2 regions of the Shigella dysenteriae genome follow, and region 2 is predicted to be linked to the other one. Evidence: predicted binding sites of a transcription regulator. Region 2 holds the regulator's gene; the other holds the start of a gene.
The links. Region 2 encodes PurR, which represses purine synthesis genes. Its sites were predicted from a motif close to CANGCAAACGTTTGCNTG; they were not measured.

Region 1 (4,427 bases), 200 kb from region 2:
CGAACCACACATTCCTGACCTGAGCGCGTCACGCGTGGGAACAGGACGTGAATTATTCAGCGCCTTGCGTGAAAAACTGTCCGGTGCCGAACAGGGCGCAACCTGTATCACTTTTTAAGACGACAAATTTGTAATCAGGCGAGAGAAAACTCTGATGAAAAACTGGAAAACAAGTGCAGAATCAATCCTGACCACCGGCCCGGTTGTACCGGTTATCGTGGTAAAAAAACTGGAACACGCGGTGCCGATGGCAAAAGCGTTGGTTGCTGGTGGGGTGCGCGTTCTGGAAGTGACTCTGCGTACCGAGTGTGCAGTTGACGCTATCCGTGCTATCGCCAAAGAAGTGCCTGAAGCGATTGTGGGTGCCGGTACGGTGCTGAATCCACAGCAGCTGGCAGAAGTCACTGAAGCGGGTGCACAGTTCGCAATTAGCCCGGGTCTGACCGAGCCGCTGCTGAAAGCTGCTACCGAAGGGACTATTCCGCTGATTCCGGGGATCAGCACTGTTTCCGAACTGATGCTGGGTATGGACTACGGTTTGAAAGAGTTCAAATTCTTCCCGGCTGAAGCTAACGGCGGCGTGAAAGCCCTGCAGGCGATCGCGGGTCCGTTCTCCCAGGTCCGTTTCTGCCCGACGGGTGGTATTTCTCCGGCTAACTACCGTGACTACCTGGCGCTGAAAAGCGTGCTGTGCATCGGTGGTTCCTGGTTGGTTCCGGCAGATGCGCTGGAAGCGGGCGATTACGACCGCATTACTAAGCTGGCGCGTGAAGCTGTAGAAGGCGCTAAGCTGTAAAAGTCAAAATGCCCGATCGAGGATCGGGCATTTTTGTAGCGTTTATTTGCCGGGTTTAACCCTGTACTTTTACCTGTCCGGCGGCGTGCTTCGCGCGTTCAATGGCGTCAACAACACTCTCTGCAGTAGCCAGTGCCACCCCCAGACGACGGCTGCCATCAATTTCCGGCTTACCAAATAAACGAATCTGCAAATCTGCGCCTACGGCATTCTGCACATTATCAAACGTGACATTCTGACTGGTCAATTGTGGCAGAATAACGGCAGAAGCTGCAGGACCATACTGACGGATCCCGCCAACCGGAAGTCCGAGGAAGGCACGTACATGCAGGGCAAACTCTGAGAGATCTTGAGAAATTAACGTCACCATCCCGGTATCATGTGGACGAGGGGAGACCTCACTGAAAATCACCTCATCACCACAGACAAACAGCTCGACACCAAACAGACCATAACCGCCCAGTGCCAGCACCACTTTACGGGCAATCTCCTGCGCACGTTCAAGGGCAAGCGGGCTCATTTGCTGTGGTTGCCAGGATTCACGGTAGTCGCCATCTTCCTGGCGATGACCTACTGGTGCACAGAAATGGACGCCATCCACCGCGCTGACGGTTAGCAGGGTAATTTCGAAGTCAAACTTAACGACGCCTTCAACAATTACGCGGCCCGCTCCGGCGCGACCGCCTTGCTGAGCGTATTCCCATGCCTGAGCAAGTTGCTCTGCAGAGCGAATAAACGTCTGCCCCTTGCCGGAAGAGCTCATCACCGGTTTTACAATGCAGGGATAGCCAATGGCGGCAACCGCCTCGCGGAAAAGGCTTTCGCTATCGGCAAAACGATAAGTGGAAGTGGGCAGCTGCAGCTCTTCTGCCGCCAGGCGACGGATACCCTCGCGATTCATCGTTAATTTCGTTGCGCGAGCGCAGGGGACAACATTCAGTCCTTCCTCTTCAAGTTGGATCAGCATATCGGTGGCAATAGCTTCGATCTCCGGCACGATATAATGTGGTTTTTCCAGTTCAACCACACGGCGTAATGCATCACCATCAAGCATATTAATGACATGGGAGCGATGCGCGACATGCATGGCTGGTGCGTCGGCATAGCGATCGACGGCAATCACCTCTACGCCGAGACGCTGACACTCGATTGCCACTTCTTTACCCAGTTCACCGGAGCCTAATAACATCACGCGAGTTGCTGCCGGACGCAGCGCAGTGCCTAATAACGTCATAACTAATATCCCCTGATTAATTCCGCGCGCAGTATAAACGAAAACGTTTGCGTGTGTCTTTATTGCTGGTGTTGATTTCTCAACCGAAAAGAAATATACTGTATAAAATCACAGTTATTATGAGAGGCTGCAAATGGCGGTTGAAGTTAAATACGTAGTCATTCGTGAGGGCGAAGAGAAAATGTCGTTTACCAGCAAAAAGGAAGCCGATGCTTATGACAAAATGCTTGATACGGCGGATCTGCTTGACACCTGGCTGACAAATTCTCCAGTGCAAATGGAAGACGAGCAACGTGAAGCCCTTTCGCTATGGCTGGCAGAACAAAAAGATGTGCTGAGCACCATTCTGAAAACCGGCAAATTACCGTCCCCACAGGTCGTCGGTGCTGAATCCGAAGAGGAAGATGCCTCACACGCGGCCTGAAGCAACTTGCGCTCCTGACAATTTGTACCATGCTTTCTCCTGAATCATTGTGCTATGGAGAAAAACATGAAAAAAAGAGGGGCGTTTTTAGGGCTGTTGTTGGTTTCTGCCTGCGCATCAGTTTTCGCTGCCAATAATGAAACCAGCAAGTCGGTCACTTTCCCAAAGTGTGAAGGTCTGGATGCTGCCGGAATTGCCGCGAGTGTAAAACGTGATTATCAACAAAATCGCGTGGCGCGCTGGGCAGATGATCAAAAAATTGTCGGTCAGGCCGATCCCGTGGCTTGGGTCAGTTTGCAGGACATTCAGGGTAAAGATGATAAATGGTCAGTACCGCTAACCGTGCGTGGTAAAAGTGCCGATATTCATTACCAGGTCAGCGTGGACTGCAAAGCGGGAATGGCGGAATATCAGCGGCGTTAATGGGTTCTGATAATTCGATTGACCGTTGGCGGATGGGCGCGAGTGCCTTGTCCGCCCCAAAACGCACCACAATCGTAGGCCTGAGAAGACGCAACAGCGTCGCATCGGGCAATCAGCATCAAACAATGCCACTCAAAACGTCAAACTACTTTCACCTAAAATACCCTTATCACCTGATATACAGTAAACACCTTACCTGGCGCGAATTTCTTTGAATAACGGCCAACCGCCCCGCTTATTTGCGCATCTTTTGTCTCGATATACATTTTCTGACATCCTCATCCACTATGCTACAGGCACTAAAAATGGTTATTGAGGAGCAAATATGGCTAACTGGTTAAATCAACTGCAATCCCTGCTTGGGCAAAGCAGTTCTTCTACCTCCTCGTCTGCGGATCAGGGATTGGGCAAACTTTTAGTGCCGGGCGCATTAGGTGGACTGGCTGGACTGCTGGTCGCAAATAAATCAGCACGTAAACTTCTTACGAAATATGGCACCAACGCGTTGCTGGTTGGCGGCGGAGCGGTAGCGGGTACGGTGCTGTGGAATAAATACAAAGATAAAATTCGCGCGGCGCATCAGGACGAACCGCAGTTTGGCGCGCAAAGTACGCCGCTGGATGAGCGTACGGAACGTTTGATCCTTGCGCTAGTCTTTGCCGCTAAAAGTGATGGTCATATTGATGCCAAAGAACGTGCGACAATCGACCAGCAATTGCGTGAAGCCGGCGTGGAAGAGCAGGGGCGGGTACTCATTGAGCAGGCAATCGAACAACCGCTGGATCCACAACGCCTGGCTACCGGGGTCCGCAATGAAGAAGAGGCGCTGGAAATCTATTTCCTGAGCTGCGCGGCTATTGATATTGACCATTTTATGGAACGCAGTTACCTGAATGCACTGGGTGACGCGCTGAAAATCCCCCAGGATGTTCGTGAAGGCATTGAACGCGATCTCGAACAGCAAAAACGCACTTTGGCGGAATAATTCCGCTCTCTGGATAGCCTGAAGTTGACTATTTCGGGCTATCCAGAACCGCACAGCCATTTGAACAGGCTGATTTTCTCTGTCTGCATAACATTCGATATTCGCGCCATTACCTGTCATCATCTAAGCAATGACTGCCCTGTTTCGCTTGCATCCCCGGTGAGTTTTGCCACCCTTATAAGATGTTTCAACCAGAAAGAACAATAACATGCTACCAAAAGCCGCCCGCATTCCCCACGCCATGACGCTTCATGGCGATACGCGCATCGATAATTACTACTGGCTGCGGGACGATACGCGTTCTCAGCCGGAAGTCCTGGACTACCTGCAACAAGAAAATAGTTACGGTCATCGGGTGATGGCCTCACAACAAGCCTTGCAGGATCGCATCTTAAAGGAAATCATCGACCGCATTCCGCAACGAGAAGTTTCTGCGCCCTACATCAAAAATGGCTACCGCTATCGGCATATTTATGAACCAGGCTGTGAATATGCTATCTACCAGCGTCAATCGGCGTTCAGTGAAGAGTGGGACGAGTGGGAAATATTGCTCGATGCCAACAAG
Region 2 (4,427 bases):
CAGCATCCCCAGACTACCTAACGCAAAAATTGTCAGGCCGATTAATAACACCGGTTTACGACCATAACGGTCGGAGAGTGGCCCCCACAGAAGCTGGGCTGCGGCAAAACCGGCAAGGAACAGACTAAGGCTGGCACTGACAGCAGACGCAGGCGTTTGCAGGTCGGCCTGTATGGCGGCGAAAGCAGGCAGATACATATCGGTTGCCAGAAAACCGAGTACGCTCAAACCCGCCAGCCAGACTAAAAATCTTTTCCCAGGTTGCATGTATATTCTCTAAATCTCTCAATTAAACACCGCCGCAAAGTGTAGGGAGTGAAATTAGTGTTGTGAAACGGTAATATTTGATGACTGATTTCAAAAATTTTGCAGGCAGACTATGTGGTCAGAATATTCACTCGAAGTTGTTGATGCGGTAGCGCGTAATGGTAGTTTTAGCGCTGCGGCACAGGAGCTGCATCGCGTTCCTTCTGCGGTCAGCTATACCGTGCGTCAGCTGGAAGAGTGGCTGGCGGTGCCGCTCTTTGAACGACGGCACCGTGATGTGGAGCTGACCGCTGCTGGAGCGTGGTTTCTCAAAGAAGGGCGCTCTGTTGTCAAAAAAATGCAGATCACCCGCCAGCAATGTCAGCAGATAGCGAACGGTTGGCGCGGTCAGTTAGCTATCGCAGTGGATAATATTGTCAGGCCAGAACGTACACGGCAGATGATCGTTGATTTTTATCGCCATTTTGATGATGTCGAACTTCTTGTCTTTCAGGAAGTGTTCAACGGTGTCTGGGATGCGCTTTCCGACGGGCGCGTGGAACTGGCGATTGGCGCAACACGCGCGATTCCGGTAGGCGGTCGTTATGCCTTCCGGGATATGGGGATGCTAAGCTGGAGTTGCGTTGTTGCCAGCCACCACCCGCTGGCGTTGATGGATGGCCCATTCAGCGATGATACGTTGCGCAACTGGCCGTCGTTGGTGCGCGAAGACACCTCGCGAACGCTACCTAAACGTATTACCTGGTTGCTGGATAACCAAAAAAGAGTTGTCGTGCCTGACTGGGAATCATCGGCAACCTGTATCTCGGCAGGATTATGCATAGGGATGGTGCCAACACATTTCGCCAAACCGTGGCTTAATGAGGGGAAGTGGGTAGCACTTGAATTGGAAAACCCCTTCCCGGATTCGGCATGTTGTCTGACATGGCAGCAAAATGATATGTCGCCTGCGTTAACCTGGCTGCTTGAGTATCTCGGCGATAGTGAGACGCTGAATAAGGAGTGGCTGCGGGAGCCGGAAGAGACTCCCGCAACGGGTGATTAACGACGATAGTCGCGGAACGGGCCGTCAGCCACGGAGCGGCGTTCAATCAAGCGCGGATGCACTTCAATGGACTGCGGTTCTTCACGTTTGTTGACGATACGATCCAACAGCATGTTGAACGCTGTTTCACCCAGCGAATCTTTTGGTTGGTGGATCGTGGTCAGCGCCGGCGTAAAATAGCGGGCGTTGCGCACGTTATCATAACCGATCAGCGAAACATCCTGCGGGACGCGCAGACCCATTTCATCAGCAGCACAAAGTGCGCCCATTGCCATGATATCGCCACCACAGAAGACGGCAGTAGGGCGATGCGGCTGCGACAGTATTTGCTGCATGGCGCGATAACCAGATTCGGGTTCAAAGTCACCCTGAACAATCCAGCTTTCCGGCACCTTGATCATCGCTTCTTCCATCGCCTTCATAAAACCGGCAAGGCGGCCTGCGCCGGTGTTACGTTCCAGCGGGCCGGGGATGACGCCGATTTCGCGGTGACCGCGTTCAATCAGATAACGCCCGGCCATGTAGCCGCCTTCGAACGCGTTATCAATGACCGCATCGGTGAAGTCAGCTTTTGCTTCACCCCAGTCCATCACCACCATTGGGATATGGCGATACTCTTCCAGCATCGCCAGCAACGGCTCTGGGTACTCAGAACACATCACCAGCAGACCATCGACGCGTTTTTGCGCCATCATCGACAGATAAGCCCGCTGTTTCTCAAGATTGTTCCACGCATTACCCAGAATCAGGGTGTAACCTTTCTGGAAGCAATTTTTTTCAACCGCTTCAATGATCTCGGCAAAATAGGCCGCTTCGCTGCTGGTCGCCAGCAAACCGATAGACTTGGTGTGGTTAACCTTCAGGCTACGCGCCACCGCGCTAGGGGAGTAGTGTAATTCTTTAATCGCTGCCCACACGGCGTTGCGCGTTTCTTCAGCGACGAAACGTGTTTTGTTGATTACGTGTGACACAGTTGTAGTGGAAACGTTTGCTCGTTTCGCTACATCTTTTATTGTTGCCATTCCATTTCACTCCAGACCCTAACTTCAGCTCCTGCAAAATCGCAAGGTAAACGTTTGCCTTTACACACCTTACGCACAACAAAAGTGTTGCGGTACGCCGGAAAAACGACACGGAGCGTCAGGAAGGGGTCAATGGCCAGTACGCAAATAGTGTAAGCGTGGAATTTTGGCCGATCTTGACGAAAAGGGGAAGTGGTAAAAACACTTATCATTATAAATGACGGGAGATTTTTTCATCACAGTGTGTAAAAATGCGTAATATCACTTTTTGTGTGGTAATAAAAAAGGAGAAAACTTGATGAGCACCGACCTTAAATTTTCACTGGTAACAACGATTATCGTCCTCGGTTTGATCGTAGCCGTGGGTTTGACTGCCGCGCTGCACTGATTTCCTCTCGAGGGAGCGCGTTCTCCCTCGCATCTCCTTCCTGTTTGTTAGCAAAATGGCAAAAGTGTTTTCTCTTTTTGTTATTTTCATTTTTTTGTGATTGCTGTCATGCTTTCGCCACTTTAATGAATATCGCGTAATGACGCGAAGAGGTGGAGATAAGGCATGAAAATTAACTATCCGTTGCTGGCGCTGGCGATTGGCGCGTTTGGTATCGGGACAACGGAGTTCTCGCCAATGGGCTTGTTGCCCGTCATTGCGCGCGGTGTGGATGTCTCGATTCCCGCTGCCGGAATGTTAATCAGTGCCTATGCAGTTGGCGTAATGGTTGGCGCGCCGCTGATGACGCTTCTACTTTCTCATCGTGCCCGCCGCAGTGCGTTGATTTTCCTGATGGCAATTTTCACGCTCGGCAACGTACTTTCCGCCATCGCGCCGGATTATATGACCCTGATGCTTTCACGCATTTTGACCAGCCTGAATCACGGAGCATTTTTTGGTTTGGGTTCAGTCGTGGCCGCAAGCGTGGTGCCAAAACATAAACAGGCCAGCGCAGTTGCCACTATGTTTATGGGGTTAACCCTGGCAAATATCGGTGGCGTGCCGGCGGCGACCTGGTTGGGTGAAACCATCGGCTGGCGGATGTCATTTCTGGCAACGGCGGGGCTGGGAGTGATTTCAATGGTAAGTCTGTTCTTCTCATTACCTAAAGGTGGTGCAGGGGCACGACCTGAAGTGAAAAAAGAGCTGGCGGTATTAATGCGTCCGCAGGTGCTGTCTGCATTGCTGACGACGGTACTGGGAGCTGGTGCAATGTTTACTCTCTACACCTATATCTCTCCGGTACTACAAAGTATTACCCACGCAACACCAGTGTTCGTCACGGCAATGCTGGTGCTGATTGGTGTCGGATTCTCTATCGGTAACTATCTCGGCGGCAAACTGGCAGATCGTTCAGTTAACGGCACGTTGAAAGGCTTTTTGTTGTTGTTGATGGTGATTATGCTGGCAATCCCGTTCCTGGCCCGCAATGAGTTCGGCGCAGCTATTAGCATGGTGGTGTGGGGCGCAGCAACCTTTGCGGTCGTACCGCCGTTACAGATGCGCGTGATGCGTGTCGCCAGTGAAGCGCCAGGTCTGTCTTCATCAGTCAATATTGGTGCCTTTAATCTTGGAAATGCGCTGGGAGCAGCTGCTGGTGGTGCGGTAATTTCCGCTGGGCTGGGATACAGCTTTGTGCCGGTGATGGGAGCGATTGTCGCGGGACTGGCATTATTGCTGGTGTTTATGTCAGCCAGAAAACAACCTGAAACAGTTTGCGTTGCTAACAGCTAATTAAACAAAAACGCAGAAGGATAACCTTCTGCGTTACAGTTGCTGACAACGTGCGATTTATCTTGCCGAATACGCTGTTAACGCCTCATCCGCGTTGGCATGGTAAGCGAAGCGCATCAGGCAATGCTGCATTTGCCATCAGTTATTATGCAGCGAGATTTTTCGCTACGAATTCCCAGTTCACCAGCGCCCAGAAGTGCTCCAGATAGCCAGGACGTGCATTGCGATAGTCGATGTAATATGCGTGTTCCCAGACATCAACGGTCAGCAGCGGAGTCGCTTCGGTGGTCAGTGGAGTACCCGCGTTAGAGGTTGAAACGATAGCCAGTTTGCCATCGCTGTTTTTCACCAGCCAGGTCCAGCCAGAACC

Region 1: purT (formate-dependent phosphoribosylglycinamide formyltransferase) is a predicted target of PurR. The motif match lies at 2,067-2,084, and genes of this name have one in related genera.

What each region holds. Positions count from the first base shown of each region.
Region 1 is NZ_CP055055.1:2,711,549-2,715,975, reverse strand. It holds gene edd (phosphogluconate dehydratase) at 1-118, shown strand, start outside; gene kdgA (bifunctional 4-hydroxy-2-oxoglutarate aldolase/2-dehydro-3-deoxy-phosphogluconate aldolase) at 155-796, shown strand; gene purT (formate-dependent phosphoribosylglycinamide formyltransferase) at 852-2,030, opposite strand; gene yebG (DNA damage-inducible protein YebG) at 2,164-2,454, shown strand; gene yebF (protein YebF) at 2,521-2,877, shown strand; gene HUZ68_RS12985 (tellurite resistance TerB family protein) at 3,203-3,862, shown strand; gene ptrB (oligopeptidase B) at 4,071-4,427, shown strand, end outside.
Region 2 is NZ_CP055055.1:2,514,076-2,518,502, reverse strand. It holds gene punC (purine nucleoside transporter PunC) at 1-267, opposite strand, end outside; gene punR (DNA-binding transcriptional activator PunR) at 380-1,312, shown strand; gene purR (HTH-type transcriptional repressor PurR) at 1,309-2,334, opposite strand; gene cydH (cytochrome bd-I accessory subunit CydH) at 2,633-2,722, shown strand; gene HUZ68_RS11990 (MFS transporter) at 2,888-4,057, shown strand; gene sodB (superoxide dismutase [Fe]) at 4,203-4,427, opposite strand, start outside.